DNA from 3 places in the Bacillus sp. JJ1127 genome. Region 2 is predicted to be linked to each of the others. Evidence: riboswitches for the same ligand, from Rfam matches in the RefSeq annotation. Region 2 holds a riboswitch; each other region holds the start of a gene.
What was found. A riboswitch is a leader RNA that binds a small molecule or an ion and turns the genes downstream of it on or off. The one in region 2 is predicted to bind thiamine pyrophosphate.
Positions count from the first base shown of each region.

Region 1: linked by a shared signal. The riboswitch ahead of tenA (thiaminase II) and the one ahead of V7183_RS20430 (MTH1187 family thiamine-binding protein) in region 2 are both predicted to bind thiamine pyrophosphate.
Region 3: linked by a shared signal. The riboswitch ahead of thiC (phosphomethylpyrimidine synthase ThiC) and the one ahead of V7183_RS20430 (MTH1187 family thiamine-binding protein) in region 2 are both predicted to bind thiamine pyrophosphate.

Region 1 is NZ_JBALQK010000211.1:24-14,483, forward strand. Features, by position in the region: gene V7183_RS19300 (DUF1540 domain-containing protein) at 66-221, opposite strand; gene V7183_RS19305 (MFS transporter) at 310-1,593, opposite strand; partial or broken gene V7183_RS19310 (cytochrome P450 family protein) at 1,865-3,098, opposite strand; partial or broken gene V7183_RS19315 (hypothetical protein) at 3,253-3,638, opposite strand; gene V7183_RS19320 (DUF1835 domain-containing protein) at 3,792-4,796, opposite strand; gene V7183_RS19325 (DUF3995 domain-containing protein) at 4,861-5,277, opposite strand; gene V7183_RS19330 (DUF6933 domain-containing protein) at 5,334-5,861, opposite strand; gene V7183_RS19335 (hypothetical protein) at 5,936-6,244, opposite strand; partial or broken gene V7183_RS19340 (BREX system Lon protease-like protein BrxL) at 6,325-7,359, opposite strand; gene V7183_RS19345 (DUF3959 family protein) at 7,494-8,261, opposite strand; gene tenA (thiaminase II) at 8,573-9,262, opposite strand; TPP riboswitch at 9,444-9,549, opposite strand; gene V7183_RS19355 (MBL fold metallo-hydrolase) at 9,622-10,344, opposite strand; gene V7183_RS19360 (homoserine dehydrogenase) at 10,518-11,543, opposite strand; gene V7183_RS19365 (cell wall hydrolase) at 11,807-12,235, shown strand; gene V7183_RS19370 (class I SAM-dependent methyltransferase) at 12,915-13,619, shown strand; gene V7183_RS19375 (hypothetical protein) at 13,770-14,174, shown strand; partial or broken gene V7183_RS19380 (DUF1697 domain-containing protein) at 14,265-14,460, opposite strand, start outside.
Region 2 is NZ_JBALQK010000228.1:153-5,128, forward strand. Features, by position in the region: gene V7183_RS20415 (ABC transporter ATP-binding protein) at 243-992, opposite strand; gene V7183_RS20420 (ABC transporter substrate-binding protein) at 989-1,987, opposite strand; gene V7183_RS20425 (ABC transporter permease) at 1,984-2,760, opposite strand; gene V7183_RS20430 (MTH1187 family thiamine-binding protein) at 2,732-3,052, opposite strand; TPP riboswitch at 3,154-3,255, opposite strand; gene V7183_RS20435 (methyl-accepting chemotaxis protein) at 3,339-4,976, opposite strand, start outside.
Region 3 is NZ_JBALQK010000131.1:180-13,037, reverse strand. Features, by position in the region: gene V7183_RS13500 (cytochrome ubiquinol oxidase subunit I) at 1-93, shown strand, start outside; gene V7183_RS13495 (cytochrome d ubiquinol oxidase subunit II) at 86-1,111, shown strand; gene thiC (phosphomethylpyrimidine synthase ThiC) at 1,215-2,975, opposite strand; TPP riboswitch at 3,202-3,317, opposite strand; gene V7183_RS13485 (lactate permease LctP family transporter) at 3,562-5,217, opposite strand; gene V7183_RS13480 (metal-binding protein) at 5,590-6,084, opposite strand; gene V7183_RS13475 (YkvA family protein) at 6,135-6,500, opposite strand; gene V7183_RS13470 (LTA synthase family protein) at 7,256-9,184, shown strand; gene V7183_RS13465 (D-amino-acid transaminase) at 9,823-10,707, shown strand; gene V7183_RS13460 (C40 family peptidase) at 10,918-12,675, shown strand; partial or broken gene V7183_RS13455 (hypothetical protein) at 12,695-12,858, opposite strand, start outside.

The DNA of each region.
Region 1 (14,460 bases), on a different contig from region 2:
TGATATTTATTATCAATAATATAATTAATAAAAGGGCAACTGCCGTTCAGTTACCCTTTTTTCATTTAAGCTTCTGGTGCGAAAGTTTTACAATCTGTTTCTTCTGTTGTAGATGCGTGCTTTCCTTTATGACTTACTACATAAATTGCATCTGCATTACATTTATTTCCGTTATCCCAAAACTTACAATTGTTTACTTCACATAAAACATCTTGTGCCATAAGTATCACACCTCCTTATTTTTTTATCATTAACCATTTCTAGAGGCATGATACCATTTCATAATTTATTTTTCATTTCACATTTGAATCAAGATTCATGCTGGACCGCACTACCGTCAGTGTTTATTTTACTTTCAGTTGTTGCTACAGGTTTCAAATTATATATTGGTAAAATGACTAATAAACCAACTATAAATAGTAGTGCAGTGCCTTCATACATCGTACTGAGTGAAAACATTTCTTTTAGTGAACCTGCTATACTCATCGTTAATACCATTGAACCTGTAAATAATGGACTTAAAATCCCGTTAACACGTCCAATAAAGTCTGTATCAGAATTTTGAATAATAAGCGTATTAATTCCAATTTGAATACATGGAAAAGCTAAACCGCTAAAAAGTTGCGCCGCAAGCGTAATCCATAAATTTGTAGAAAAACCAATAATCCCAATACCCACAGCCTGCCCAAACATCCCTAGAATTAACATTTTTTGCGGAGCGACATTCTTCGCGAATATCATTGCTAAAGCCCCACCAATAATCATACCGGCACCATTTACGATCACTAACCATTGTAAGCTTTCTTTCGGTAAAGCGAGCTGTTCTGTTACAATAAAAATTCCTAATGGCTGAATAAGACCAATACCTAATCCTGCTGCCATAAAACAAATTCCAAGTAATGTTAATGCTTTCTTTGCTTTCACATACTTGATTCCATCTGCCATTTCTTTTAGTAAACTAACTTGTTTCTTCTCCCCTTGATCTTCAGTATCTTTTGGTAGAAATAGCAATACAATAGCTGCAAGTAAAAACGCAATCCCTGTCGCTACAATTGAGATATAAATCCCAAATCTCTGAAATACAAACGTACCTAGTATAGGTCCTAACACCATAAATATCGCGAAAATTGTTTGATATAAGGACATTGCTAATTGAATTTTTTCTGTTGATAAATGTTGCTTAAACAATTTCATCCCTGAAGGCTGTGAGAACTGTGAAAGAATGGCTGAAATTAACGTAACAAAGAATACAACTTTCCACGTACCAAACATAAGCGTAAAGAGTACTGCAAATACAGATAAAGAACTTAAAGCCTCGCACCAGATCATAGTCCTTTTTGGTTTCCACCTATCTGCAAAAGTTCCGCCAATAAAAGAAAAAATAAATATTGGTGCAAACTCAGCAACTGAAATCATCGAAATCGCAAACGCATCCCCATTTGTCATTTCCATTACATAAAGCAATACCGCAAAATTCCGAACCCATATCCCTACCTGCAAACATAATGCTGAAACAAGAATACCTTGCACAAAGCGATTTTTTAATACTTGTGACATACCGCTTTTTTGTTTTATTTCTTCATTTGTTGACATAAAAAAACCTCCTATTCTACATTCTGAACAAGAGGTAGCACAAATTATATGAAAAAGACTGTATATTCGCAGTGCGAAACACATCCCTTTTATACAAAAATGTACATACTAATCCTATTCAGAAGAAGATTTCGTTTTTTAACGAAGATTTCTTGAAAAATAGAATTAGTTGATCATTGGGATGTTTTCACCCTTCCGTTTCCATTTTAAATGCCACATACATACTCTATGTGAACGAAATATAATGTATGCATGTCTCAAAATATCTATTCTAGAAAGTTAACGGCAATTCCTCTAAGGAACGCATTAAATAATTGCCTTGCCATTTAATCTCTTCTCTCTCCTTTTATTTGTAATGCAGGCATGCGTTTTAACAACGTTGAAATTGCAATTTTTGCTTCTAAGCGAGCAAGTGGCGCTCCCAAACAAAAATGACTTCCATGTCCAAAGGCAATGTGCCGATTATTTTCCCTAGTAATATCAAATACTTCTGGATTCATAAAGATCTTTTCATCACGGTTTGCTGAAGCTAATGAAATGTTTACCATATCCCCTTTTTGAATCTCTTGACCTTGGATTGTAAGAGCTTCAGCTGTCCAGCGTGCAGTTGTAATTTCAACTGGAGAGTAATAGCGTAATCCTTCTTCAATCGCTGAGTCAATGAGTTCTGGTTTTTCTTTTAATAACTGTAATTGATCCGGGTTCTCTAATAATGCGAGTACTGTATTAGTAATTAGATTCACAGTGGTTTCATGCCCAGCTACAATGAGTAACATAATCATCGAATACAGCTCTGGTGCACTTAATTTACTTCCTTCACTTTCAGCCTGAATTAATCCACTAACTAAGTCTTCTTTTGGTTCTTTTCTTTTCACATCAACTAAATACTGTAGGTATGTAATAAATTCAGAGAGCTTTTCTTCGTTTTCTTTTATTTCTTCGGGTGTTTCAGGTGAAGCAATTACCGCATGAGACCATATTCTAAATTTCTCTTGGTCCTCTTTTGGAATACCAAGCATTTCGCTAATTACATTGATTGGTAATGGAAACGCATAGTCATTAACAAGATTCAGGGAATGCTTATGTTCTACATGGTCTAATAAAGTATCCGCAATATGCTGAATACGTCCACCTAATTGTGAAATCATTTTAGGAGTAAACGCTTTTTGGATAAGTGATCGCAAACGACTATGATCAGGCGGATCTGAATTAAGCATATGTTTCGTTAAATAATCACCGTTTTCAAGAGAAAGAAATGGCTTTAATCCTTCTTGAGAAAATACATTTTCCGGATTTTTCTTCAAGCGAGAATCTTTTAAAAGTGGCAATGCATCTTCATATCTTGTAATGAGCCACTCTGTCCATAGCTCACCCTTATATACGAACAAAATAGGTTGTAGTTCACGTGATTCCTTATAAATCTCATAAGCATCTTCTTTAAACTCCGCAGAAGCTAAATGAATACCATCTTCAATGTTTCGGCCAACCTTGTTTTTTAAAGACATTGCACTCCCTCACTTTCATTTTGTGTAGAAATCACTTCAACATATAAATTATAACTCACAAAAAGTATGAATATTATAATTTTTTGTCAAAACCTTACTTTGAAACTTGAAAAATATAAAAAAATCAAAGAGAAGATCTCCTCTTTGATTCTCTCTAAGCAAAGCACATAAAATTACTGATTTGTTGGTATCGATAACTGACTTTCCGGCGACGGCCAGCTTGCCACGTGTAACCTGATACCCCAAAAAACCATAAATCTCTTCCAAAAGGACCTGGTCGATGTAGACGCAAGTACCCCCATCTCCCTAAACAATTACACATCAATGATTTCATATTCCCTATTTGTGCAGGTGCAGCGAATGCTGACGGTAATGATGGTGCCTGTGATGGAGGTGGTGACGTCGGCCATCATCAGGTCTATACTCTTCATGATCAAGCTCTCTCAGTTCCATCGCTTCTTCATAATATCCTTGGTTTTGTGGATTATAATACATCATTTGATCATACCCTATACCTGGATAATTCGGTTGGTTATACATATGAAAAATCACCTTCTTTTTATTTGTCACTTTAAAACATTCATATGTAATACTTCACCCAGAGGAGGCTTATGCATCGCCCAAATTTGTCTTTCTGAATTCCATTTATATAGCAAATTCATTTTACTAACTATAAAAAATAAAGCTCTGCTGTTATCTATTTAACATAACACTGTAATAGCGCATTGCTTTTAATGATCCTTTCACCTCAAATGTCCCTTTCTTGATTAAAGCCTGTAAGCGATATTCTAGAAAAACATCTCCCACTACTTGCTCTATATGTCCAAGTGCTTCTCCAATTACCCGCGCTGCTTTATAGAAAGCTTTATCTGCTCCTATTCGTTTCGCGCACTCAACAATAAAATCATCAAAATAATCTTCTTGTACAGCATGCACTGCACTATCTTTCCAGATTCGTAATAACTCTGTACTAGTAGATAGAACTTCCCATTCTTTTTCGAGTGCTGTTCGAGTCTCTTCAGCTAAAAATGACTTTTCTCCATATTTCTTAAGAATAATTGCTAAATTCTTTGATGATAGTTCTCCCGTTCCACGTATGCCGTACTCTGTTTGTAATAGTTTTCTATGAGCCTCTGAAGTATTGATGATTCTAATATTTTTCTTATTCTTCAACTCGGCAAGCACAAAACAAAGTCCTACATGTTCATGAGCATTATCCGCTTTCCAAATTGTAATTGGTGTATCGTTTGAAATGGACTGTATTTCTTCTAATGAATGAATCAAACTCGGTAAGTATTCTTCTTCAAAATAAAAATCATATGAGTTTAAGTTGTTGGATAACCATTGCTGGCGAGCAACCTGACCTGACTTTAAACCCAATTGATGAATGGGACCGACAGAAAATGCGTCAGAGAATGAAATGACATAGTCTTGATTAAAACCTTCTTCTTTCAGTATGTGTTTTAAACAACCTGCTGGTGAATCACCGAATGCAATATGTACATGTTTACTATCTAAAATATTTAATTTCGGTTTTTGAGATTCAATCAATTGTTTTGGTATTTCCGCCAACATTTTGATCGTTTCTTCATCTTTATTTTTTTCTATTAATTCAAGTTGGAGTAGAATGAGGTGAAGTAAAGATCTCACTTCTTCCTCTGGCATGCTATCAATGACTTGACTTAACTTATCTTTCATGTATTTCCCTCTATTCATTTCTAAAATCATGTAGTTTATAGTGTGACATAGATTTAGATTGCTTTTATTTAATAATTGCCAGGAGAAATGAAACAGATAAAAAAGCACAAAGCGGGATAAATAACATCGTATCCATTTTGGCGAAATACGTATCTTTTTTTCTCTTAAAAATGCCGAAATAGTTAAACTCACCAATTACCCTTATCCCAAACACAAACATACAAATCCAAGAACCGATTTGAACGAAAACATATGGAATGGATAAAACAAGGATATTGGCCTGCAATAATAAAAGTACCGCTGCTATACTTAACAAAAGAGCAACCAATAACGTTCCTCCAGTACTGGGTGTAAAAGCCTTTTTACCAGATTCAGTTGGGATCACAGCATGTGTGCCCCATTTCCCTCCGAATGCCCAGTAGACGTGTAGTAAGCTAATGCAAAATAAGAGACATGCTGAGATGGTGATGATAATGAGCATTGTTAACACCTCCGTCAATTTATAATGCTTCTTAAGAACACTCTCCAAATAAAAATTTATTTATCTAGCAAAAATTGTTGATTAAGGGCATCTCTCATCATTTCAACTGGTTGTTTTGATAACTTCAGCATATATATATGATTAAGATTTTGATTCATCTCCGCTAAATCTATAAACTCCTGCTGCTTTTCTACTAACTCATAATAAAAATAATGATCTACAGCAAAAATGGACTCATTTATTTGTGAAAGAATACTACGATTATTCGTTGCTGCATATTGTACAATTGAATCATGATTTAAGTATTGTTCAATCATTTCTGGCTCAATGCCATCTAATAATAAACATGTTGTTAAATTCTTCTTAAATACAAGATCTAAGTTTTGCAAGTCTTTCTTTAATACCCCGTAAATAACAAAGTGGTACCTTGTAGCGTTATTCATAATCATTACACATTTTTTTCGTCCAATTTTAAAAAGATTTGCATGCCAACAATATAGTGGATTGAAATCGGCAGTATCTACTTTTTGAACTTTTATTTTCATTTCATCGGCTAATTTTTTTGTACATTGGATAAGTTGCATATTATTTTTCCTTTCTTTCTACGTTAACAATTCTATTTTCAGTCATATGTATTTCTTACACGAAAAATTATTCATTAAGAAAAATTCATCCATCTTCTATAATGTTCTTTTTTCATGTCTTGTTCGGTAAACATATTTAATTCTTTTTTAGCTTGAAAAATAAGAAACTCGTCATTCATTGAATTATGAAACATGGACCATATTTTTTGATTCTTCTTATGAAAATCATGAATAAGTTCTGTTAGTTTATAATACGGTAACTTTCCTTCTTTCCATTCTAAGAAATTTAGTGAAAGTTTTTCAAGTTCAGCTTCCGTTAATGTTTTATGATATAGATTCACAATTTCCAAATCTCTCTTGCGTTCTGCTTTTGATTTTTCCATCGTACTCGCTTTCCTCCTAAAACATAATAAGCAGTCACCTTTTATATACCTTGATGACTGCTTATTATGATTATATTCACTTATTCCACACCTAAAGCCTTAAACACAGCATCCTCAGCACTCTGATAAAATGCAATTTGAAACTTAGCAAATAATTCCGGTGGAACGGTTGGAATATCAACAGCGGCTGTCATTGGAAGAAGAATTTTCTTAGCGCCTGAATCAAAACAAACTTGTAGTACCTTTGCTAATTCTTCTATCTTATTCATCGTACCACTTATACTAATAGATCCTAACACAACCATTTGACTTTGCACAGGTTTATTTAAAGTACCAGAACATAATGCAATAAATGCTACAAGCGATAATTCGCTAGTTAAGCCAACACCATGAATATCTTGAATGTGCATGAAATAATCTTTCGTTGTTGTACTAATTGTGCCGCTAATGTTTTTATTATTTGCTTTAAAGAATCGAAAAGCAGTGTCAATGCTTTCTTTTGCATCGCGATCCGAATTTAATCCTGTTCTTTCAAATTTACCACTGCCGTTTACAACTTCTGTTTCTAACTTATAAGTACCAATCATCCCTGTTTTCCCACGAGCAACAGTATAAATATGTCCAGATTTGTTTATCCCCTCTGGAATTAACGTTCCTCCCCCTTGTTCCGAAACAGATACAAACTCTTCATTCATCGTTTCATTATCAATGTAAGAAAAATTAACATCATAATGTTCCATTCCGCCAATTTTCTTTAATTGTTCTTTTACTCGTCTTCGTCCTACTAATGCATAGAAGCATTTCTTCCACATCATCTTTTGTATAATCGCCGTTTGGATATAACAGTTTAATCAAACCAAAAACAGTTTTCCGCACTGTGATAACATCACGTTGATTCAAGTTGTTTCCCAATCTAAAGAATTGATCAAGTGCATCCGAGAAAGAACGTTTACGCATTTCTCTTAAAAATTCAGCTAAATGATGGAGTTTGGAGAAATCTCTTTATAAATATGAGATTTCCCCGTTCCTCTTGGTCCAAGTTCACACAAGTTATAATTATTTTCTACAAGCGGCTCCATACCTGTAGAACGAATTAAAACATCAATCCATTCTTCTCAATTATTTCCTTATAAAATCTCTCAATAATTAAAATATCCATATCTTAATTATTATACAGCAAAAAACCCGCAACACCCCATCCATTACATGAAGGGTATTGCGGGTTCAGATATTTATATAAGCATTTTCTTTATGCGTTATAACGATTTCTTCTGCGTTCCATTCTTGTTTGGCCTTGTGTTGTTTCTGTTTTCTGATGTTGGTACTCTGTAGGCACCGTATGATACGTTGGAGCTCTTTCTTCACGATTTGGTTCATACGTACGTATTTCTTTTGATTTAGCAGATTTCCCGCCGAATTTTAACATCTTAACTTTTAATCTCGGCAAACTCGGAATACGAATCTTAAATGTAGGCTTAATTCGTTTCTTTTTTTGTTTGAATAGATTTGTTGTTCCTTGTTTTTCATTACTATTGTTACGATTTAGTGCGTATGCAAGCAATCCACCAAGTATAAAGCCTACTACTAGTATAAGTAGATACAATCGTTCTGTAGTCAGTAAGTTCATAATACGCCCAAGAACTGCTAATGATTGGATTTGTTTTATATCCCATAGTAAAGCTCCCCATAATGCAAGTAAACCTAAAGTAATTGCATATGTACGGAATCGGAACACGAATGGAATCAAAGCAATACATGCTGCAATTTTTGCATTTGCTAGTAACGAGCTAGTTGTTACGTATTGATTCCAAATTGCCATAAGGAGTGTGATAAATGCCGCATAAGCTAACCAACTACATATTCGTGAATGCATTCGTTTTGCATAGTAACTTCCGAAACTAGTGAAAAATAATAATCCCCCGATAAACAATGACAATTCTAAAGGGATTTGCTTCATAAAACCCGCAATTGGAAACAAGCAGCTGAGCAGCATTAACAGTACATCAAGTTTCTTCATAATTTCTCATCCCTTTCAATTTTTTAGCTTCTATATCGTAAAGCAAATGTTGTTGTTTTTCTAGCATTCCTCACTTCTAAATAATCACAATACAAAGGCATGTTTCATAGCTTAATACTACTATTCCTAAAAGACATCTTAATCCTGCTTACATCAAAAGTAAACAAAAAAACAAAACTATAATTGACAATAGATAACTACATTTGTATACAGAAATGACAAATCCCGCTATTTATGGATTAGCGGGATTTTCAAATTATCTTAAAGAATGATACCTCTTTTTATTCATATCTGATTATAACTATTCCGACTTATAGAGTTACATCTTCTGCTTTTTCATTCACTGGCCACTTTTCTAATGTATAAGCCATTTCCCAAAACGAGTATTCATATTGACTACTAATAACAAAGTGTTGTTTCATACGCTTACGATCGGCTTCTGTTACTGTCGCAGCAATCCTATCTAATCGTGCGATTTGTTCTTCCACTAAAGTACGGAACCAATCCGATCCATATGCTGCAATCCATTCTCGATAAATCGGTTCTTCAGGCTTACATTCTTTCAAGCGTTCACCAATTTCATAATAAAGCCAATAACATGGTAAAATTGCTGCAATAATGTCTCCTAAATGCCCTTCATAAGCAGCACGATACATGTGTGATGTGTACGCATAAGCAGTTGGCGCTGGAACAAAAGAAGCCTTTTCTTCTTCAGTGATTCCTAATTTTTTTGCAAAATTCTCATGCAGTGATAATTCAGCTTGATATGTATTTTGTGCATGATGCGCCATACGAGCTGTTGTTTCTAATTCAATAGCTTTTGCCGCTCCTAACGTTTGTACTCTAGCAAAATGACTTAAATAATATGAATCTTGTAATACATAATAGCGGAAACTAGATAAATCTAACGTTCCTTCCCCTAATTTTTTTACAAATGGATGCTGGAAACTTGCTTCCCAAATTGGATGAACTTCTTTACGTAATAGCTGTGAAAATGACATTTAAATCCCTCCGATGAATATGTATAAAATTTCTTATTAGTCAATTACTAACGATTCAACTACTTAGTCCAAATCTAAATGAAATTTCTCTTAATATAGGTACTCAGTATAGAAATGATCAATATAAAAACCACTTTCTTTAGACAAGTAAAAAAAGTGGTTTGGACATTATAAATATCATTTTCTGTCACTTCCACTTCCCTACGCTGGTATGAGCCAGATCAGGTCCCAAGGGTCTCAAAAGTACTCTTTGATCTCAGCCTATATAGGCACCCCTAGCGGATAGATAATAACTATGTAGTTTTGATATTCATCATAGCACAATTCAGAAAACAGTCAAATATATGAGTATAGAAGTATCAGTTATTTAGTCCTACTAATTTTTCAATCTGTTCCTTCACATTCAAATCACAAACACCGCCGTGATAACAAATCACTCTCTCAATATCAAATTCTAAAAATCTTCTAAGCGATTCTGTAGCTGTTTTCATATCTGGTGTTGTTCGCGGAACAGGCCCGTTTAAATTTCCACCAACATATACCATAGCGTCACCTGTGATTAATGTTTTATGCTTTTCACTATATAAACTAATATGTCCCGGCGTATGCCCTGGTGTATGAATGACTTCAATGCCTCCAACAAAGGGCAATCTTTGTCCATCTTTTAATATTTGATTTACTTTTGCTTTAGGAGGATTTTTATATAGGAATTGCATAACTTCTGGAAGTGCTTCCCACTGATCTTTACTCATTTTACTTGGATCTGTTTTCATTAAATGCAATTGCCCTTCAATATATGGCTTATCTAGTTCATGTGCATACACTTCAATAGATTGATCTGCTTTCTGTTGTATTTCAGGAAGACTTCCAATATGGTCTATATCTTGATGAGTTAAAATAATTGCTTTTAACTGTTCAAAGGGAACACCAACATCATTCATTGCATCATGAATTTGCTTTAATTGTCCTGGCATACCAGTATCGACTAATATAGCTGCTTTTTCATCCCAAAGTAATGTTGGATTTAATTCAAATCCTTGGATTTTCAATTCTAAAACTGACAGTCCATTTTCTATTTTCATGTTACATTTCCTCCTCGATACATAGATTAGTGAAGTTATTGCTCTTACTAAAATGTATCACGCTAGAGGAAAATACGTCAATTAACAAATAATTAATCATAACACAAAAATAATTATTTGTCAATATTTTTCGTTGTGATTCTCATTTTATTAAAAACTGATCTTCTTTTTTATCACATATCTTTTCGATACAAATTAATCAAATCTTTCAACGCCGCAGCAGCTGCCCCTCTTGGATTTGATGCACCTCCAATGGAAGTAACTTTACCCATCGTATCTGTATGGAAGGTGACTCCTTTTTCTGTTCCATTGACATTAGCAAGCGGATGACCTTGATTCAATTCGCATGGACCTACTTTTAATTTAACAATTCCAGAACTATCTTTATATGCTGTAGCTATTAATTTTAGAGATTTGTTCTTTTCCTTTGCTTTTTGGATATCTTGCTTTGTAATATGTTCTATTCCTTTTACAAATATATCATCCAGTGAATATTCTGTTTGTAACAAGCTATTTGCCAATAATAATAGTTTACAAGCGCTGTCCATACCATTTATGTCTAATGTAGGATTCGTTTCAGCAATTCCTTGTTCCTTTGCTTCTTGCAATGCTTGTTGAAAAATTATATTTTTTTCATCCATTTTTGTAAGGATATAATTCGTTGTCCCATTCAGTATGCCTTCTATCTTTTCAATTTGGCATCCTGCTAGGCTAAATTGTCCAATATCTAATGTAGGTAATGCTGCGGCAGTCGCACCGCTATAACGAATACGCACATTTTTCGACTTTGCTTTTTCTTTTATTTCTTTCCAATTTGTAACAAGTGCACCCTTCGAAATGCATACAACATCCATTTCATGTTGGATTGCTTTTTGGATGTAATACTTTGCAGGTTCGCCATTTTGTAAGTTAGTAGGCGTTGCCTCAATTAGTACATTACCATTCCATATCATTTCCGCTTTTGCCTTCGGATCATATACTGCATAATTTCCTAACGCATTCGTGCCTATTCCAAAAGTAAGAAGTTGTTCTAGGTGTAAACCGTTACCATCATAAATAGATACATCCCGCCCAACAATCCCTACTATTAAAAATTCGATATGATACCTTTCTTTTAAAGTAAATGATTTCTCATACACTAAACGTACAAGTTCTTTACTCACCGCTCCATACCCTGTTAAAACGACTTTTATTTCCATGTTATTCCCCTCAATTCTCTTGGTGTGAACCTATTAATTCCCCATATCTCCATCATAGTATTCTATTTGTGGTATTGCATTAGCTAATTTTTAAAATAAATAGTTTTATAAAACAATCGAATGAAATAGATCTAATGAAAATAGAAATGCTAATACTTTTTATTTATTGTTCTCCTTTTCTTTAAAAATAAACTTGTAAAAGCACTAAGTTTATTTTCCTTACATAAACTTTACTATAATACTTCCAGAAAGGTGGTACACGTATGCCTCTTATTCCCTACACTGAAAGTGATGTTGATTTGTTAGCACGTTTAATTCGTGCGGAGGCTGAAGGTGAAGGACCACAAGGCGAACAACTTGTCGGTTGCGTTGTAGTAAACCGTGTATACTGTGATTGCTTAGATTTCAAACAAATACGTACTGTACATGATGCAGTGTATCAAAGCCCAGGTGGATTTGAAGCAGTGCAGTATGGATATTTTTACCAACGTGCTCGTGAGTCAGAAAAAGACATAGCAAGACGCGTCTTACAAGGTGAATGGCGCTGGCCGGCAAGATGGTCCCTTTGGTATTTCCGTCCGACAGGCAGTTGTCCACCAGAGTGGTATAATCAGCCATTTGCAGGACAATTTAAAAGACATTGTTTTTATGAACCAACTGGTGATGAATGTCCGAAAATGTATACGAGATGAAAATTTACGATCTATAATCTATCAGTTACAATCTTAAAAACACAAGGATTTGTATTCGCAAGTCCTTGTGTTTTTAGTTATGTTATTAACAAATTTATTTAACTTGTATTTGAAGTGCTACGTTACTTACTTTCAGAAATCTGATCATGACACTAATTTTTCAATACCTATTACATAAATAAGCAAATGAGGACCGTCCGATTTATTAATAGTAAATCTATACCGACATACACCCCCTCTTTTTAGATGGGAGAGAGGATCTGGCCATTCATAGAAGCGGTCAAGCCCTTTTTCTGCCACATGCGAAGTAAAAAACAGAAAGAACAAACGAGCGGAGGTTACTTTTTATTCTACATAGCAAGAATTTAGATGTCGAAAAATTAAAATAGATTTATATAATACTAAGGGGTACTTTTTGATTCCACCGTTGATGCCTAACTTTTCTGAATCGAAAGGTTTATTACAATTTTTATCGAATTGTATATAAGTCCATTTGATAGAAAGAAAAAATCGCTAGAACAATTAGAATGCAGTATCAGTGTCTAAATTAAGGAAATGTCTTCACTAAAATGAATAAACATCATTTTTCCAAAAATTTGTACACTGAATAAAAACAAGAGTCAAAGACTGTGTCTAACTTATTAGTTTATTTAATCATAGGAAACTGTAGGTGAACAAAATGAATCGAATTGAGCACATTAGACAAGAAGAAAAAAAATATCACGATCTTTGTTATGACCAATACAAATTATTCGAAGCTGGCTCTTGGCTTCATCAACCTGTAAAAACAGTAATGGAGATGATGAATTATTTTGAAGGTCAAGATCAAATAAAAGTACTTGATCTTGGTTCTGGCGTAGGAAGAAATAGTATTCCAATCGCTCAAAAGATAATCGATGGTGGCGGTAAAGTTACATGTGTCGATTTACTGGATTCCGCATTAACAAAATTAAAAACAAACAGCAAGGAATATCATGTCTTTGATGCAATCGAAACAATCAAAGTAGAAATTGAAAATTATGATATTCAACCTGAAAGCTATGATTACATTATTGCAGTATCCAGCTTAGAACATGTTCACTCAAAAGAGGCCTTTGAAAAAGTACTCTTATCCATAAAAAATGGAACTAAACATAACGGCATCAATTGTCTGATTGTGAATTCTAATATTCAAGAAATTGATATAGAAACAAACGAAGAACTAGATGCATTAATAGAAGTAAATCTTCCTACTGAAATAATGATGAATATACTTAAAGATATTTATAAAGGATGGCGAGAAATACACATAGAAGTAAAAAATTTATCATATAACATCATCCGGAATGAAAAATCCATTCAATTAAAAACAAATGCGATCACTTTTGTTGTTCAAAGATTATAACCTGTAAAATAATAAAGTGGTAATTATACTTACATCCACACTACGTATAATTACCGCTTTTATTCGTGTAAAATACATTTGACACCCTATATTTCCATGTTTATACTATTGCATGCAAAGACTTTTCTACACTTAAGGAGGGGTGAAAAAATGAATCGAAAGAAAATTGTTCTCATAATTACCTTACTACCGTTAATCGGGCTGCTTATGCACGGAACCTATAAATACATAACCGAAGGAGAAATCTTGGGTGGGACAATTTTTGGAGTGTCTTTACTCCTCAGTTACTTCCTAAACCATATTACATGGGGAGATCCAAACGGCATATCCGAAGAAAGTCAAGATGAAATGGGACAGCAAATTACATATAAAAGTTTCAAGGTTGGCTATTTTGTTTTAATCGGCATTATGTTTGTTTTACTAATTTGGACAGAAGAATTTTCTATGCTTCATTCACTTAATAACATTCATAATTTCCCTTTATTTATTACGTTTTGCTCTTCATTCCTTGTTATTCCATTTGTAGAATTCATTGTTTCTAGAAGATACCAATAAGAATACTATTCATGCAAAAAAGCCTTGTTTCTCTCTTTATTTTAGAGAAAAACAAGGCTTCATTTGTAAGGAGTTTAATAGTTCTTTTGTTTACGATAGGATTTCTTCTGCCATTGCGCTCAGTTTGTTTACGGTTCTCCAGTTACGCAATGTTGCTAGGGTACGAAATTTTTGAAATTGATTTGTTAGTTTAGAATTTCGAATACTCCTCTTGAAAAACAAATATACTTCTTTCCCTTCAATATGATAGTCCTCTACTTCATTTTTAAAACGAAGTAGTTGCTCA
Region 2 (4,976 bases):
GGCATCTATATAGTATTCATAAAAATATAAATATAACAACAACTATAGAAAAAGCACGCTTATATGCGCATCATAAAAGTGCTTATTCATACAATTCTCATGTAAGAGTTATCGAAAATCATATGAATCACAGAGAGAAGGCGTTAGCTTTTATCGCTAATGCCTTTCTTTTTTGTTCCGTTTTCTTTGAACATTTCTCTATAATAAAAAGCATCTGAACACTCTCTGTTCAGATGCTTTCTTTACTTTCTCATATAAGGAGCTAATATTCTTAAAATCTCCGTTTTATCTTCTTTTAGCTCAAGGGATGTTAACATATCCATCGTTCGAGGACGAGGTAAGTTAACTTTCACCTCACCTACAATTGCTGCTGGTCTTTGTGACATAATAAACACCCGATCAGATAGTAATATTGCTTCATCTAAGTCATGCGTTACCATCACAATCGTTTGTTTCTCTTGATGCCAGGAATCTAGAAGCCAACGATGCACTTCCATTTTTGTGAAAGCATCTAACTTTCCAAATGGTTCATCAAGTAGCATAATAGGTTTTTCACATAAATAAGTACGAAGGAAACTAATCCGCTGTCGCATACCACCAGATAATGCATCTGGATAATGATTTGCATATTCAGACAGACCAAATTGTTTTAATGCTTCCATTCCTTCTGCAAGACGCTCTTTCTTCGGCTTTCCCTCAATTTCCAATGGAAGCACAATATTTTGCAAAGCTGAACGCCACGGAAGCAGTAAATCTTGTTGCGGCATATAACTCACGATATCTTGTTTTTGGACAAGTTCGTCATTATACATTACCTCTCCACTAGTCGTCTCTTCGACACTCGCAATCATATTTAATAACGTACTTTTTCCGCAACCACTTGGCCCTACAAATGAAACAAATTCACCCTCGTGTATCGAAGCACTAATCTTCTCTAACACATTTTTCCCATCGAACGCCTTCACAACATCTTTTATTTGTAATCCGCTCATTTTTCACTTGGAAGGAATTCATTTGTAAAGGCATCTTTTACATCAATTTTCTTTTTAATAACTTTGTTATCATATAAGAAATTCATGTAATTTGTCCAAACTTCTTCCTTTTGTACTCCCCATGCTTTTGCATCATCCTGATATTTTGTACTTAACCACTTTTGGCTCTCTTGCACTAAATCTTTATTAATATCTGGTACGTTTTTGATTAAAATATCAGCAGCTGCTTTCGGATCCTTAATCGCAAAATTATATCCTTCCGCTGTGGCACTCATAAATTTTTTCACAAAATCTTTATCTTGTTTCGCATGCTTTTCACTTGTAATAATAACAGGGCTATAAAAATCTAGTGCTGGATCTAAATCTTTTACCATAATTGTATTTAATTCTTTTCCTTGGCGCTTCGCTTCGATGCCATCCCATCCATAGTAAATCCATTCAAAATCTGCGTCACGACCAATCGATTTAAAGAAATCTGTTTGTCCAAGCACAATTTTGTTTACTTTACTAAAGTCCGCTTGATGTTTATCCATAATTGTTTTTAATGTTGCTTCTTCCGCTGGTGCTCCCCAGCCTCCATAACGCTTGCCTTCAAAATCTTTCGGTGAAGTAATATTATCTTTTTTCAAAGATGCAAATGCAGATGTGTTATGTTGAATAATTGCTCCAATCGAAACAACTGGAATTCCCTCAACACGTGCAGATGTTACATTTTCTTGATAACTCACACCAAAATCTGCTTTTCCTGAAGCAATCATTTGCTCTGCTGATACATTATCACCCGGTTGAATAATTTCTACATCTAAACCTTGCTTCTTATAATAATCTTTCGTCTTTGCTACATATAAACCAGTATGGTTTGTATTTGGGAACCAGTCTAAAACAACTGTTACTTTCTTCCCTTTATCTGTACTTTCTTCTTTCTTCGCCGGATTACAACCAACGACACCTACTGCGAGTAGTGCAGCTAGCATAACTTTTAAGCCTTTTTTCATTTTCTGTCTTCCTTTCTGTATATCCATGGTGCTGTTATTCTTGCCATAAACTCTACGATAAAATACAAGAGCAATGTCACCATGACGATAATAGCTGCGATACCGAAGACACGAGCAGTTAAAAAGGATTTTGTCGCTCTTGTGAGCATAACTCCTAATCCTTCACTTGCTCCAAGCCACTCCCCAATAATCGCCCCCATCACACTATATGTGACAGCAATTTTTAATCCCGAGAAAAAATACGGAAGCACGGCAGGGAATTTTACCTTTTGATAGATTTGCCACTTTGTTGCACGCATTGTTTGTAATAACTTGAGCATGTTTTTATCTACCGTTTGAAAACCTTCTACGATGCTAAGGGCAATCGGAAAGAAGCAAACAAGAATAACAACCATCACCTTTGGTAACATGCCGTATCCGAACCAAATAATAAATAAAGGTGCGAGCACCACGATCGGAATCGTTTGTGAAATAACAAGCAACGGATTAATTAAAATGCGAAAGAGCGGAATAACATCCATAATAATAGCAATACTCGTTCCAAGCAGAATCGCAAAAAATAACCCGATGATAACCTCTTGCAATGTTTGCAGCGTATTTGGCAGCAATAAATCCTTCATTCCAATCAGTTCCTGTACAATAGCAGAAGGCTTCGGTAAAATCCACGATTCAATTTGAAATATTGAAACCGATCCTTCCCATATAGCAATGAGAAGGATAAGCCAAATCGTTGTAATTGTTATGTTAGATCGCTTCTGGTTTTTCATATTCATCACGATACTTCCATACCTTTTCATCAATCGTTACACCTGTACTTGGACGATAATGGATTTTAATAGAAGTAATAACTTCCTCTGCACCAGCATCGACGCAAGCTTGTTGTGCACGTTTAATGACATCAAGAAGTACGTCTAATTCTCCTTCCAGTGTTGTTTCCATCGCTCCTACTTCATAGCGAACGCCTGATTGTTGTACGACTTCAATCGCTTTATCAACAACTGCATATAAATCTTTCGTTTTTGCTTGCGGTACTACTGAAAATGAAATTGTAACCTGTTGTGACATGCTAAAATCCCCCTTGCGAAATATGTTTGTAAAAAGAAAAGGCTTTCCTACCATCACGTAGGAAAGCCTTGTATGCAAGTTATTATAAAATAACATATGCTACATCACTTTAAGTAACTCCCTACGCTGGCATTATCCAGATCAGGTTGAGGGTCGATGTATTCTTACATCCTCTCAGCCAATTGGCTCCCCGGTTCTTAATTCGTTTTCATTGTAGCATGATTTATTTTATTGAACAAACAAAAGAACAAGGTGTGGATTTTTACCACACCTTTTTTACATTCTATTAACTTTTAAATTCACCAATTAGTTCTTGTAATTCTTGAGCAAGCCAACTTAAGGATGTAGCTAACTCCGCGATATCTTGAACAGACATTTCTTGCTCTTTCATACTCTCTTCTACATTGCTGCTACTATTCGCATATGTCTTAGCAATATGGGACAATTCATCAACAACTTGAGCAATTCCTTGGCTGCTTTGGAAAATATCATTTGAATTACTAGAAACGTCTTTAACTTGATTCGTAACAGATTGTGCCGATTTTGAGATTTTTTCGAAGAAGGCACCACTGCTCTGGACAAGTGTAATCCCAGATTCTACTTCTTTCGAACCTTTTTGCATCGAAACTACAGCTTCTTCAGTTTCTGCTTGTGTTTCTCCAATTAATTTAGCAATATCTTTAGCTGATGCCTCAGTCTGTTCTGCTAGTTTACGTACTTCGTCTGCTACAACAGCAAATCCTCTCCCTGCTTCCCCAGCACGAGATGCTTCAATAGAAGCGTTTAAAGCAAGTAAATTTGTTTGATTCGAAATTCCTGTGATAACAGTTACAATGTCGCTAATTTGTTTTGAGCGATTTTCTAATGAATAAATAATAGAAGATAGATCTTGCACTGCACTTTGAATTAAGTTCATTTGGTTAATGATTTGATCAATGACTTCATTTCCTTCTACTGAATGATGCTCCATACCTTCAGACGCATTTGCAACCTGTTTAGCAGCACCTGTAATCTCTGCTATTTTACTTCCCATCTCATGTACAATATGTAAACATTTTTGTACAGAAGCTTCTTGAGACTGCGCTCCTTCATTTAAACCTTCCATAGAGCTTGCAATCTCTTGAACTGCCATGCTGTTTTCCTCTGTACTTGCTGATAGTTCTTGTGAAGAAGAAGAAACTTGTTCTGCCGTCTGCTTTACTTTATCAATAATCGATTTAAATTTTTCAATTGTAGTATTGAAATAGGTATTAATAATCCCAATATCATCTGGTCGCTCTCGTAATTGAATACTTAAATCTCCCTCACCTACTTTACGTAACCCTTCACGTAACTCTTGTAACGGAGCTAAAGAACTGCGGACAATAAAAAATTGAATTACAGTAGCAATTACTAATGAAATAGAAATAAAGATTAAGCCTTGTATAATAAATTTTTGCTTTGTACTAGGAACGATAGAAGCATCTACATCAGCTGCAACAACTGCAATAATGTTTTTTTCTTGATCAGTAATTGGTTCTAATATCGTTACCCATGTACCCAAATCATCTTTATACACTTCTGTCATTTGTGCCTTCTTCGTATCCATTACTTTATGGTATGCGTTCATCCAACGATCAGGCATATCAAAATAATCTCCTGGTTTCACATTTAGGGACTCTGCTACCTTGGTGCTTAAACCAACAATTTGCGGCTCACCCTTTTCATTCGTTTTTGGACCCATTACATATGCTTGTCCCACGCTTTTTAATTTTTTTGTAACCCCATCTAGTTGCTCCGTTAGCTTCTCTTTCTTCACTCTTTGACTTGCAGGGTCCTTCGCAATATCTTCAATCATTTGCTTGTCTAACTCATTTAATACAGTATCCCCTGTTTCAATAGATTGTCTTTCAAATAAAGACATCATGTTGTTTTGGAACATATT
Region 3 (12,858 bases), on a different contig from region 2:
GGCGCTTTAACGATTTTCGTACTACGGACATTCTTTAGAAGACATCCATTACAAAATGATTTAAAGCAGCAAGGAGGAGATTCTCGTGCATGAAGCAAGTATTGCGATTATCATCTTATGGGCTCTTATCTTCGTATATAGCATGTTAGGCTCCATTGACTTCGGAGCTGGTTTTTGGGGCATGGTATACGCCAAGCTTCCAACACTTGCTGGAAAGCTTGCCAACCGTTACTTATCACCCACTTGGGAAGTCACTAATACGTTCCTTGTTTTTGTTGTTGTTGCATTTCTTGGTTTCTTTCCAAAAGCGACTTTCACCCTTGCAACGGTCATGTTCGTACCTGTGACATTAATTTTAGTTCTCGTCGCCATTCGTAGTACATTTATGGTGTTTGCCTATTCCGTACCAAAATATGAACATACCATGCGCGTTATTTCTGGTATTACTGGACTTTTAATTCCCGCCTTGCTAATTACGGTTTTACCCGTAACAGAAGGCGCCTATATTACGACTTCTGGAGGCAAAGAAGCTCTATTATACGGAAAGCTTCTTTCAAGCCCTGTAATTTATTGTTATATGTTATTCGGATTAACTTCTGAGCTATTCCTGTCCTCTCTTTTTTTAGCTGATTTTGCAAGAGAACAACGCTCAGAGGATACGTATCGTCTTTATAGACGTAATGCCATCATACTCGGTCCAGCAACACTCGTTACAGCAATTATCGCCCTTGTTGTTATGGACCCAGAAACGCACTGGCTCATGCAAGGATTAATTAAACAATTTCCTTGGTTTACAGTCTCCATTATTTTATTTGTCATCGGATACTCTTCCCTTTGGTGGACAAATAAAAAATACGATTCACTCGGCTGGCCGCGAATCGCTGTTTTAGCAGTTGTTGCACAATATGCATTTGCAAGCTACGCTTATGGCGTTGCACATCTACCATATATCATTTATCCAGATGTCACTGTATCTACAAGTTTTACAACGAAAGAAACTTTTTACGCCTTGCTTATTCTCTATGCGATTGGTATCGCAATCTTGCTTCCAGGCTTTATCTTCTTCTGGAATTTATTCTTAAAAGATCGAACGTTCTTAAAGGAGAAATAATAATAGCCCCCTCTGCTACCGTCTTAGCGAAGGGGGCTTCTATATTTAAGTTAAGTACATGTGATCAATGAAGTAAAGAGGTGTTCAAAATCGTATACTCTATTTATCGATATAAGTGACTACCAGCTTCTTTAAATTCTCTAGCTTTCTCCTCCATACCTTTTTCCATTGCTTCCGTTGTTTCTAAATCATTTTCTTTTGCATATTCACGAATATCGTGTGAAATTCTCATACTGCAGAACTTCGGACCACACATGGAACAGAAATGAGCTGTTTTTGCTCCTTCTGCTGGTAATGTTTCATCGTGGAAATCCATTGCACGTTCAGGATCTAAAGATAAGTTAAATTGATCGCGCCAACGGAATTCAAAGCGAGCTTTTGAAAGTGCATCATCACGTTGTTGCGCTGTTTTATGCCCTTTTGCAAGATCAGCTGCATGAGCTGCAATTTTATACGTAATAACTCCTTCGCGAACATCATCCTTGTTTGGTAATCCTAAATGCTCTTTCGGCGTTACATAGCAAAGCATTGCAGTACCAAACCAGCCGATCATTGCTGCACCAATTGCAGAGGTAATATGGTCATATCCTGGTGCGATATCTGTTGTTAAAGGTCCGAGTGTATAGAACGGTGCACCTTGGCAAATATCAATTTCTTTCTCCATATTCTCTTTAATTAAATGCATCGGTACATGTCCTGGTCCCTCAATCATTACTTGCACATCATGCTTCCAAGCAATTTTTGTTAACTCACCAAGTGTTTCAAGCTCAGAGAATTGTGCTTCATCATTTGCATCTGCAATCGAACCCGGACGTAATCCATCTCCAAGAGAGAAGGAAACATCGTATTGTTTCATAATTTCACAAATTTCTTCAAAGTGAGTATATAGGAAGTTTTCTTTATGATGGTATAAACACCACTGCGCCATAATCGAGCCGCCCCGTGAAACAATCCCTGTCATACGCTTTGCTGTCATTGGAATGTAACGAAGTAGTACACCAGCATGAATTGTAAAGTAATCCACGCCTTGCTCTGCTTGTTCAATTAACGTATCACGATATACTTCCCACGTTAAATCTTCAGCAATCCCATTTACCTTTTCTAACGCCTGATAAATTGGCACTGTTCCAACTGGTACAGGCGCGTTACGAATAATCCATTCACGCGTTGTATGAATATTTTTTCCCGTTGATAAATCCATAATAGTATCCGCACCCCAGCGTGTTGCCCAAGTCATCTTTTCTACTTCTTCCGCAATAGAAGAAGATACAGCAGAGTTTCCGATATTCGCATTAACTTTCACATGGAAATTGCGTCCAATAATCATCGGTTCTGCTTCTGGGTGGTTAATGTTTGCTGGCAAGATCGCGCGTCCTTCAGCAATCTCCTTACGAACAAATTCTGGTTCCATCCCTTCCCGAATCGCAACATACTCCATCTCAGACGTAATAATACCGTTACGTGCATAGTGCATTTGTGTTACATTTGCACCTTTCTTTGCCCTAAGCGGCTTGCGATCCATTTGCGGGAAGACTGGTGTATGCTGAGATGCTGCCTTCACACCATCATCTTCTGGTTTCATTTCGCGCCCTTCATACGCTTCCACATCCCCGCGCTCAACAATCCAAGCATGGCGCGGCGCTGGAATTCCTTTTTCTAGCTCAACTTTGTACGCATGATCTGTGTATGGACCGCTCGTATCATATACACGAATCGGTGGATTTGGTACACCGTTTGTTTCACTTTGCTCAATTTCACGCATTGGTACTTTCATACCTTCACGTAGTCCATCAACATAGACTTTCTTACTCCCTGGTAAACTCGACTTCAATTCAATTTGCTCAGCTGAAACAGATTGCTTCATAATTTGTGTTTCCTCCCCTTTATCATTTCAAGAAACCTTCTTTGCTCAGAACCGCGAGTCGGCTCCTAATTAGTTTCAAGTATCTTGATTTGCACTTCACCCAATCGTAATGATCGGTTCCGCTTTTCTTGTGACAAGGACGAGAACAAAACTTGTGGCCAGCGCATACCAAATAAAAAAGCCAGGTCCATAGTAAAACAAGGACCTGGCTCATAAAGACATTGTTATGTAAAGCCGTTAACTTCCCTACGCTGGTACGAGCCAGATCAGGTCCAAAGGGTTAAGAAGTTATCGCACTTCTCTCTCAGCCTAAGCATCACTTAAGCACCCCTAGTTTATCACTGATTTAATTTTCAATACTTTCCCATCATACACGATAATCAGAAAAATACAAATAAATGAATTGTATTTTTACATATCGTTTTTTGTCTGCTAGTCGATATGCCTTCTCGAACAGTTGATAAATTGAAACCTTAATCGGGGATGAATAGTCTCTCATGCCGTGCGTAACCATCGAGTTAGGGTTATGAAACAAGCCAGGTGCTTTCAGCACCTGGCTTGTTTGTGTTAAATTGATGACTATTGCTTACGGTATCATCCACGTTAAATAATAAGCTTGTACATATGTCATAATACCAACAATGGTTACAAAGAATAGACTATGCTTTAATGTAAATCGGAATAAGTCAGATTCTTTTCCAGCAAGTCCTACTGCTGCACACGCAATCGCAATCGATTGCGGAGAAATCATTTTACCCGTTACACCACCTGTTGTATTAGCCGCAACAAGCAATACTTCTTTTACACCAACTTGTTGCGCTGTAATTGCCTGTAGATTAGAGAATAATGCGTTTGCTGATGTATCCGATCCTGTTAGGAATACGCCTAGCCAGCCAAGGAATGGTGAGAAGAATGGGAATAATCCACCTGTTGCCGCCAATGCTAATGCTAGTGTCGATGATAAACCAGAATAGTTTGCAATAAATGCAAATCCTAATACAAGACCGATAGATAAAATCGGCATCTTTAATTCTTGTAAGGTTTCTTTAAACGTTTCAGCTGCTTGTTTTGCACTCATTTTCAACACAAATATTGAAATAATACAAGCAATTAAAATTGCTGTTCCAGTCGCCGATATAACATCCAACTTTAATATTGCTTCATAAGGCGTTGGTTTATTTACAATCGGTTCTGCCTTCATTACTAGATTGTGCAAACCTGGAATTTCAAACTTAAAGACAAGACTTTCTAGAGCCCCGCCTGGAGCAAATAAAGATTTAAAGAATTTCTGACTCCAAATAACTACCATAATCGTTAAAATGATAAATGGTGACCAAGCCTTTACGACTTTTCCCGCTGTTAATCTTGGCATAGATGCAGTCGTTGCTGCCACTTCAGCATTTTCTTGATTAGATTGGTAGATTTCTTTCGGTTGCCACACTTTCAGGAATAACGATAAACATACTAAGCTGACAAGCGCTGATGTAATATCCGGAAGCTCTGGCCCTAAAAATGTTGCTGTAATAAATTGTGTAATAGCAAAGGAACCGCCAGCTACAAATAATGCAGGCCACGTTTGTTTTACTCCTTTGAAGCCATCCATTAAAAATACGATAAAGAACGGAACAAACATTGATAAGAATGGTAATTGATGCCCAGCCATTTGCCCGATTTTATGCGGATCAATACCTGTTACTTGCCCCGCAACTGTAATCGGAATCCCCATCGCTCCAAATGCTACTGGTGCTGTATTAGCAATTAAGCAAAGCCCAGCCGCATATAAAGGATTTAAACCTAGACCCGCAAGAAGTGCAGCAGTAATTGCTACTGGTGCACCAAATCCTGCTGCCCCCTCCAGAAACGCTCCAAATGAGAAGCCAATTAAGATAACGAGTAGACGGTGATCATTCGTAATTGATAATACAGATGCACGAATTACGTCAAACTGTCCTGTTTTTACAGAAATTTTATATAAGAATACCGACATGATAATAATCCATGCAATTGGCCATAACCCGTATAAAAAACCATATCCAGTTGCTGCCATTGCCATTGTAAACGGCATTTTATATGCAAATATTGCAACTAAAATTGTTAATACCACTGTAATAAATCCTGCCACATGCCCCTTCATGCGAAAAACTGCTAAAGCCAAGAAAAAAAAGATAATTGGAATAAGTGCGACCGCTGCGGAAACCCAAATGTTACCGAACGGATCGTAAACTTGCGTCCATGTGTTCATTGTCCCTCTCCCTTTCTGTAATCCCCTGTTTTAAAATCCTCATAATCATATCAATAGACTATCCGGTCATCATACCTTTCAGTCTAAAATAAAAAACGTCCAAGGAAAACGTTTTCATATCACTATATTTATACTTTACCATATCATTTCCTTTTTGGGGATATTTTTTGAAAATTTTATTATTTTAAACCGAATTTCTGCTTATTTATCCATTTTCTATTTATGAATAATAAAATAACTTTTTTTAAACAAACGTTTGATTTATTTTCAGAAAAGCTATCACCACAACCTTCCTCTGCTTAAACAAACGTTTGATTAAACGTTGTAATCAACCTTGAAACACTAAAAGAGCACTCGCAATTCGCAAGTGCTTTATCTTCTTCGTCTTTTCTTTTTTCTTCGCATAATTCTTTTACGACGTGTATTCAATTGATCCGCTATAATATGAAGTGCGCTTGCAGCAATAACTCCCATTACAAATGTCACTAATGATACATCGTGCTCTTTTGCCATTTCTACTAGCTTTCCGTCTAATACTGTTTCATTTAATATGTATAGAAATGGAGAAAAGACTAGTAGCATATACAAGATACGAATAAGGTCACCTATTACAATCGTATGCGTTAAAAAAGAACGATGAGGCATCACACATTGATACGGATACCAAAAGATCCGAAGTAATCCCCATTTATTATAGGCATTACTATGAGTATCTAAATCCGGTGTTAAAAAAAACGTACCAATTAAAAATCCAATCCCAAAAGTTAATAGAAAATCAAAATTTGTTAGTCCATATGAAACAAGCATAAACAAAACAATCGGCAGGGAAAGTAAGTTTATTTTCGTATGTGTTTTTCCTGATGGCATAGTGCACTTCCTCGCTTATGTTCGTACTGTCAGTCTATGACAGTTCTCACCTATTGATCTAATTTTTGATCGATAAACGATGTATCTATATCCGAACCAAACCAATCCGCTAATTTCATCTGTGCTTTTTCCTTCACATCTTCATTTACATGCATAGATGCTTGCAATAATGCAGCCGTTAATGCGCCTAAATCATCCGTATAACCAATCCCAGCTATAAAATCTGGAATCGCATCAATTGGTGCAATAAAGTAAGCAAGCGCTCCGATGATTGTTGCCTTTACCCGTTTAGGAACATCTGGCCTTTGCAACACATAAAACAGTAATAAACTCGCATAAATAACCGACTGTCCTGCTTGTTTTGCTACATGTTTTACTTTCTTCCAAAACGCTTCGACTGAAAATTTCCGCTCCATATAAACAGCCCCCATACTTTTTTTCATTATCAAAAAAACAGATATATCTTCTAAAAAACTAGCTTCGTTATTTAAGAAAAAGTTCATCAAATATACACATAGCTTACCAATGGAATTTCATTTTAACAGATAACAAACAAAAGAACAAGCGTTCGTATATTTTCTATATAGATACAAGTTAAAAAACCGACATCCCCCCTTTTTTAGATGGACGAGAGCATCTGACCGTCAGGGCCTTTTCCTACCACATATAAGGATGAAAACAAAGGGAGAATACAAGTGCAGGTCATGTTTTATTCTGCATAGCAGCGACTTGTATATTGAAAAATTAAAATGGATTTATATAACCATGTTCCCTCATAATAATGGCTTCCTAGCGGATTACATCATACTTTCTACTTATATTTCTTAATATAAAATATTGAATTCTGCTTAACATTCCCCTTTATCTTTGTTATATTTTCTAGTTGACGAGCATATAAACCAATGTTAAAGTTTTCTCTGGCAGTAACAATTAAAAAATACAAAAAGATGTAAAATGTTATAGTGTTTCTCAGAACTGAATTTTGTTGTATAATACAGAGATGACGTTATACTTATGAACCAACAAAAGAAACCAAAAGGGTATGCATAGTTAAAGTCGTACATGGGTGAATATCAAAAACTCTACTCATTGCAAAGAAAACTATGTATTTTTTATTTTAGCATTTTTCGCTCCAAAATCGACCAAGCCTGATAGAGAAAGGGTGGAATGGATGAAGGAATCTTTAAAATCACAATTTCATAATGTACGTTTTACTCTGTTCGTTGCTTTGGCTGTATGGCTGAAAACTTACATTATTACACGTACGAGCTTTGATTTAAAACTTGAATCTTTCATGCAAGAATTTATCTTATTCATTAGTCCATTAGCGACATCATTACTGTTTGTGGGTCTTGCATTATTCGCAAAAGGGAAGAAACGGAACTATATAGCACTTGGAATTGATTGTGTTTTAACAATCATTCTTGTTGGTAACGTAATGTTCTATGGATTCTACAATGACTTCGTTACTTTACCAGTCCTTTTCCAAACATCCAACTTTGGACAGCTAGGATCCAGTGTAAAAGAACTACTTAACTACAAAATCATCGTTGCATTTGCCGATATTATTCTTTTCTTCGTGCTATTAAAGAAAAAGAAAGACTTCGCAAAAACGGAACGTGTATCACGTCCAATGCGTTCTTTATATTTCGTTTCAACTATTGCTATTTTCTTCGCAAACTTAGGTCTTGCAGAAACTGAGCGCCCAGAGCTATTAACTCGTTCATTTGACCGTGTTATGCTCGTAAAAAACTTAGGTTTATATACACACCAAGTATATGACCTTGGCTTGCAAGCAAAATCAAGTTCACAAAAAGCATTTGCTGATGGTAGCAAATTACAAGAAACAGAAAACTATGTAAAAACAAATCAAAGTAAACCGGATCCAAATATGTTTGGCGTTGCCAAAGGGAAAAACGTAATTGTCGTTTCTCTTGAATCACTACAAACATTCTTAATTGGTGCAACTGTAAATGGTCAAGAAGTTACACCATTCTTAAACCAATTTGCAAAAGAAAGTTATTACTTTAATAACTTCTTCCACCAAACTGGACAGGGAAAAACTTCAGATGCTGAATTCTTAGTAGATACATCGCTATACCCATTAGACCGTGGTGCTGTATTCTTTACACACGGTAACAATGAATATACAGCAACCCCAGAAATTCTGCGTCAGCAAGGATATTACACAGCTGTATTCCATGCAAACAACGCAACATTCTGGAACCGTAACATCGTGTACCCTGCACTTGGTTACGATCGTTACTTTAACGAATTAGATTATAAAATTACACCTGAAACAAAACTAGGGTGGGGTTTAAAAGATATTGAGTATTTTGATCAATCAGTGGATATGTTAAAAAATATTAAGAAACCGTTCTATACACGTTTCCTTACTTTAACAAACCATTATCCATTTGATTACGATGAGGGAACAAAGTTCATTGAACCTTATAACTCTGGTGATGGTGTATTTGACCGTTACGTAGTAACAGCTCGTTATTTAGACGAAGCGTTAAAACACTTTATTGAACGTCTAAAAGCAGAAGGTCTTTACGATAACTCTGTTATCGTATTCTACGGTGACCACTATGGTATTTCTGAAAATCATAACCGTGCAATGGCACAGTTCTTAGGCAAAGAAGAAATTACAACATTTGATCATATGAACTTACAAAAAACACCAATGTTTATTCATGTTCCAGGTCAAAAAGAAGGTAAAACAATTTCAAAACCAACGGGTGAAATTGATATTAAACCTACAATTCTAAACTTACTTGGTGTTGATTCAAGCAATGACATTCACTTCGGTCATGATGTATTCTCACCAGATTATAAATCATTCGTTGTTCTTCGCGATGGAAGCTTTGTAACAGAACAATATATGTACACAAATAATACATTCTATAATCGCGAAACAGGCGAGGTCGTACAAGTACCAAAAGATGAAGCTCAAGCAATGATTGACCGTGCACAAAATGAACTGCACATGTCTGATAAACTCATTGAGGGAGATTTACTTCGCTTCTCTGACAGCAACAAAATCAAGACTGGCGAAGTAAAAACCGTTATTAAAGAAGACAAAAAGGGCGCCGAGTAATCCCGGCGTCTTTTTTTCATCCTCATTCATCATCTCTTTCCTAAACATAGTATTTGGAACTATATACTAAGATGTTAAAATTACATAATCTTCACTAAATATTTACATAAAATTTATGAAACATCTTTATAATTGAATTTATAAGCAAAGTCGCATATATTCCCCGTCTCTCATTTCAAACTTTATGAAAAGTTTCCTTTGGGGAATGTTAGGAACTTTTGTTAACAATTTTCTAGTGTTACTGGAAGTAACACGAATTGTCTTTAAAGGACGTTCTGATTTGTCATCCATCAAGCCTTTAACAAGACAATGTCCCTATGAAACATAGCTATCCTCCTTATGCAACATTCATGCTGAATGTTGCTTTTTTTATCGTAAAAAGCAGGATTCTTATTGCTCATTTTCGAATTTGTATATGCAAAATACAATAAAAAAATTTTCACCTTCACTGATGGCCCTTATTCATCTGATCCTTACAGGCTAGCCCCTTTTTATTTCCAGCACATTTTTTGCTACCTACAAATAGCATCATGAAAAGAATTTACATAACAACAACCAAAAGGATTTTTTACTTTAGTAAGTGATATAGTAGCACCCTTACTTTGATCACGACTCACTATTCAAACGATTAAGAAAGGATGGGACGTAAATTGACATACGAAAGATTTGTATTATGGAATGATACTGTTATTGATACAAATAAAAAACAAACGTACATACAGTTAGAAGAACGGGGATTACAATTTGGTGATGGCGTCTATGAAGTCATTCGTATCTATAAAGGAAACCTGCACTTATTAGATCCACATTTAACAAGATTATATCGCTCAATGGACGAAATCGAATTAACACTTCCATTCTCCAAAGCTGAACTCATTACATTACTCTACAAATTACTCGAAAATAATAACTTTCATGAAGACGGAACAGTCTACTTACAAGTATCTCGTGGGGTCCAAGCTCGTGCACATGCATTTTCTTTTGATGTAGCCCCAACAATCTATGCCTATATATCAAAAAAAGAACGACCTGCCCTATGGATTGAATATGGGATACGCGCTATATCAGAACCTGATGCACGCTGGCTTCGCTGTGATATTAAATCACTAAATTTATTACCTAATGTATTAGCTTATACAAAAGCAGAACGTAAAGGTTGTAAAGAAGCACTTCTCGTTCGTAATGGCATCGTCACAGAAGGGAGCCACTCTAATTTCTTTCTTGTAAAAAGCGGTACTCTTTATACGCATCCCGCCAATCATTTAATCTTAAACGGGATTATCCGTCAGTATATTCTATCTTTAGCCAATAAACTACAAATCCCTGTGCAAGAAGAACTATTTAGTATTCGTGATGTTTATAATGCAGACGAGTGCTTTTTTACAGGAACAACCGTGGAGATTTTACCTATGACACATCTTGATGGAATTGCTATTTTGAACGGTCAAGTTGGTCCAACCACAAAATTACTACAAAAATCATTTGTACAAAGTTTTTCGGTTTCTGACATCTCATTATCTTAAATGCGTATAGTTTCACTCTAATCATTTTTCAATATATGGATTTCTAGTGAAAATCAAGGTGGTAATTCACACCTTGATTTTGTTTTGTAACCTTTTTGTCATATTCGGATTCCCTTATAAGACTTGACAGTAATCGACATGCCTTTTAGAATTTTTAACAGTTGGTAAATATTTCATCACTATATTACAGACAGAAAGGAATCGACAAACATGAAAAAATATCTTGCTGGTCTTGCGGCAGTGTCTGTAGCAGGAGGCGCAGCCCCGACACTTGATAACGTTCAAGCTGCACCTGAACAAAATGCACAAAAGCCTGCTGCACAAGCTATTCAAGCCGCATCACAAAACAATTCAAATTACAAAGTGACTGCTGACGTATTGCTCGTTCGCGCAGGGTCTAGTACTTCTCACGATATCATCTCTCGTGTTTACGAAGGACAAGCACTAAACGTGATTGGAGAAGAAAATGGTTGGTTCAAAATTAACCATAATGGTCAAACTGGTTATGTTAATGGCGAATTTGTGTCAAAAAATGGCGCTGCAAAAACAAGCGTAAGTGCAGGTGGAAACAACAAAGTTACTGCTGATGTATTACGTGTTCGCACAAGCCCAAATAATTCCAGTTCCATTGTAGGACGTGTATATGAAGGACAAGCATTAAACGTAATTGGCCAAGAAAATGGTTGGCTTAAAATTAACCATAATGGTCAAACTGGTTACGTAAGTAGCGAATTTGTATCCGGTGCTTCTTCAAACGCTAGCTCTACAAATAATAACAACAATAACAACACAGCTGTACAACCAGCAAGTGGAAACTATACAGTCAATGTATCTTCCCTTCGTGTTCGTACAGGTCCTAGCACTTCTCATACAACTTTAGGCTCCGTTCCTAAAGGACAAGTTGTACAGGTTGTAGGAGAAGTTCAAGATTGGTTTAAAATTAACTATGCAGGACAAGCTGCTTATATTAGCAAGGACTATGTAACAAAAGGTGGCTCCGGCGAAAATACCATTCAAGGTAACAAAGAAGAGCCAAAATATCAAAGTGGGAATGTAACTGTTCAAACTGGCGGTACTTATGTTGTTAACGCAACATCTCTTCGCGTTCGTACAGGTCCAGCTACATACCAAAGTGTTATCGGTGGCGTATTAAATGGTCAAACATTAAACGTTACCGGTGTTGAAAATGGTTGGTTTAAAGTTAACCATCAAGGACAAACTGGTTATGTAAGTAGCGAATTTGTAAAGTTCGTTAAAGGCGGCACAGATGCACCTTCACAGCCAAAACAACCTGAGCAAGAACAACAACCACAAGGATCCGTTGGTGAATACTACATTAATGCATCTGCATTAAATGTACGTAGTGGCGAAGGTACAAATTACAGAATCATCGGTGCCCTTCCTCAAGGTCAAAAGGTGCAAGTAATTTCTGAAAATTCCGGATGGAGTAAAGTTAACTACAACGGTCAAACTGGCTATATCGGAACTCGCTTCCTATCAAAAACACCAGTTAGTGGCGCTGTAGATAATAAACCTAACAAACCATCTAACGTAACAGATAACAATAATAATCAAAATCAAAATAATAATACAAATAACAACAGTGGAAATGCCTCTTCTATACTTGCATACGCACAATCAATGGCAGGTGTACCATATGTATGGGGTGGTACTTCTGCTAATGGTGTTGACTGCAGTGGTTACATTTTCCACGTCTTTAATAAATTTGGTCATAACATTAGCCGTCAAAGTGTGGCAGGATATTGGAGTAGCTTATCACAAACTTCAAATCCTGAACCTGGTGATTTAATCTATTTCAAAGATACTTATAAGTCTGGTCCTTCTCACATGGGTATCTACCTTGGCGGTGGATCATTTATTCAAGCTGGAGATAAGGGTGTTGCAGTAGCTTCATTAAATAACTCTTATTGGAAGAGTCACTTCTTAGGCTACACAAAAGCACCTTAAGTTATAGTTTTAGAGCTTTCTAGATTACTAGAAAGCTCTTTCTATATAAATACAAATTGAAGAACCAACATAAACCCTTTCTTTTTAGATGGGAAAGAGCATCCAGCCATGCATAGAAGCGGTCAGACCCTCTTCCTGCCCCACGCCAAGTTAAAACAAAGAGAGAACGAGCGCAGGTCACTT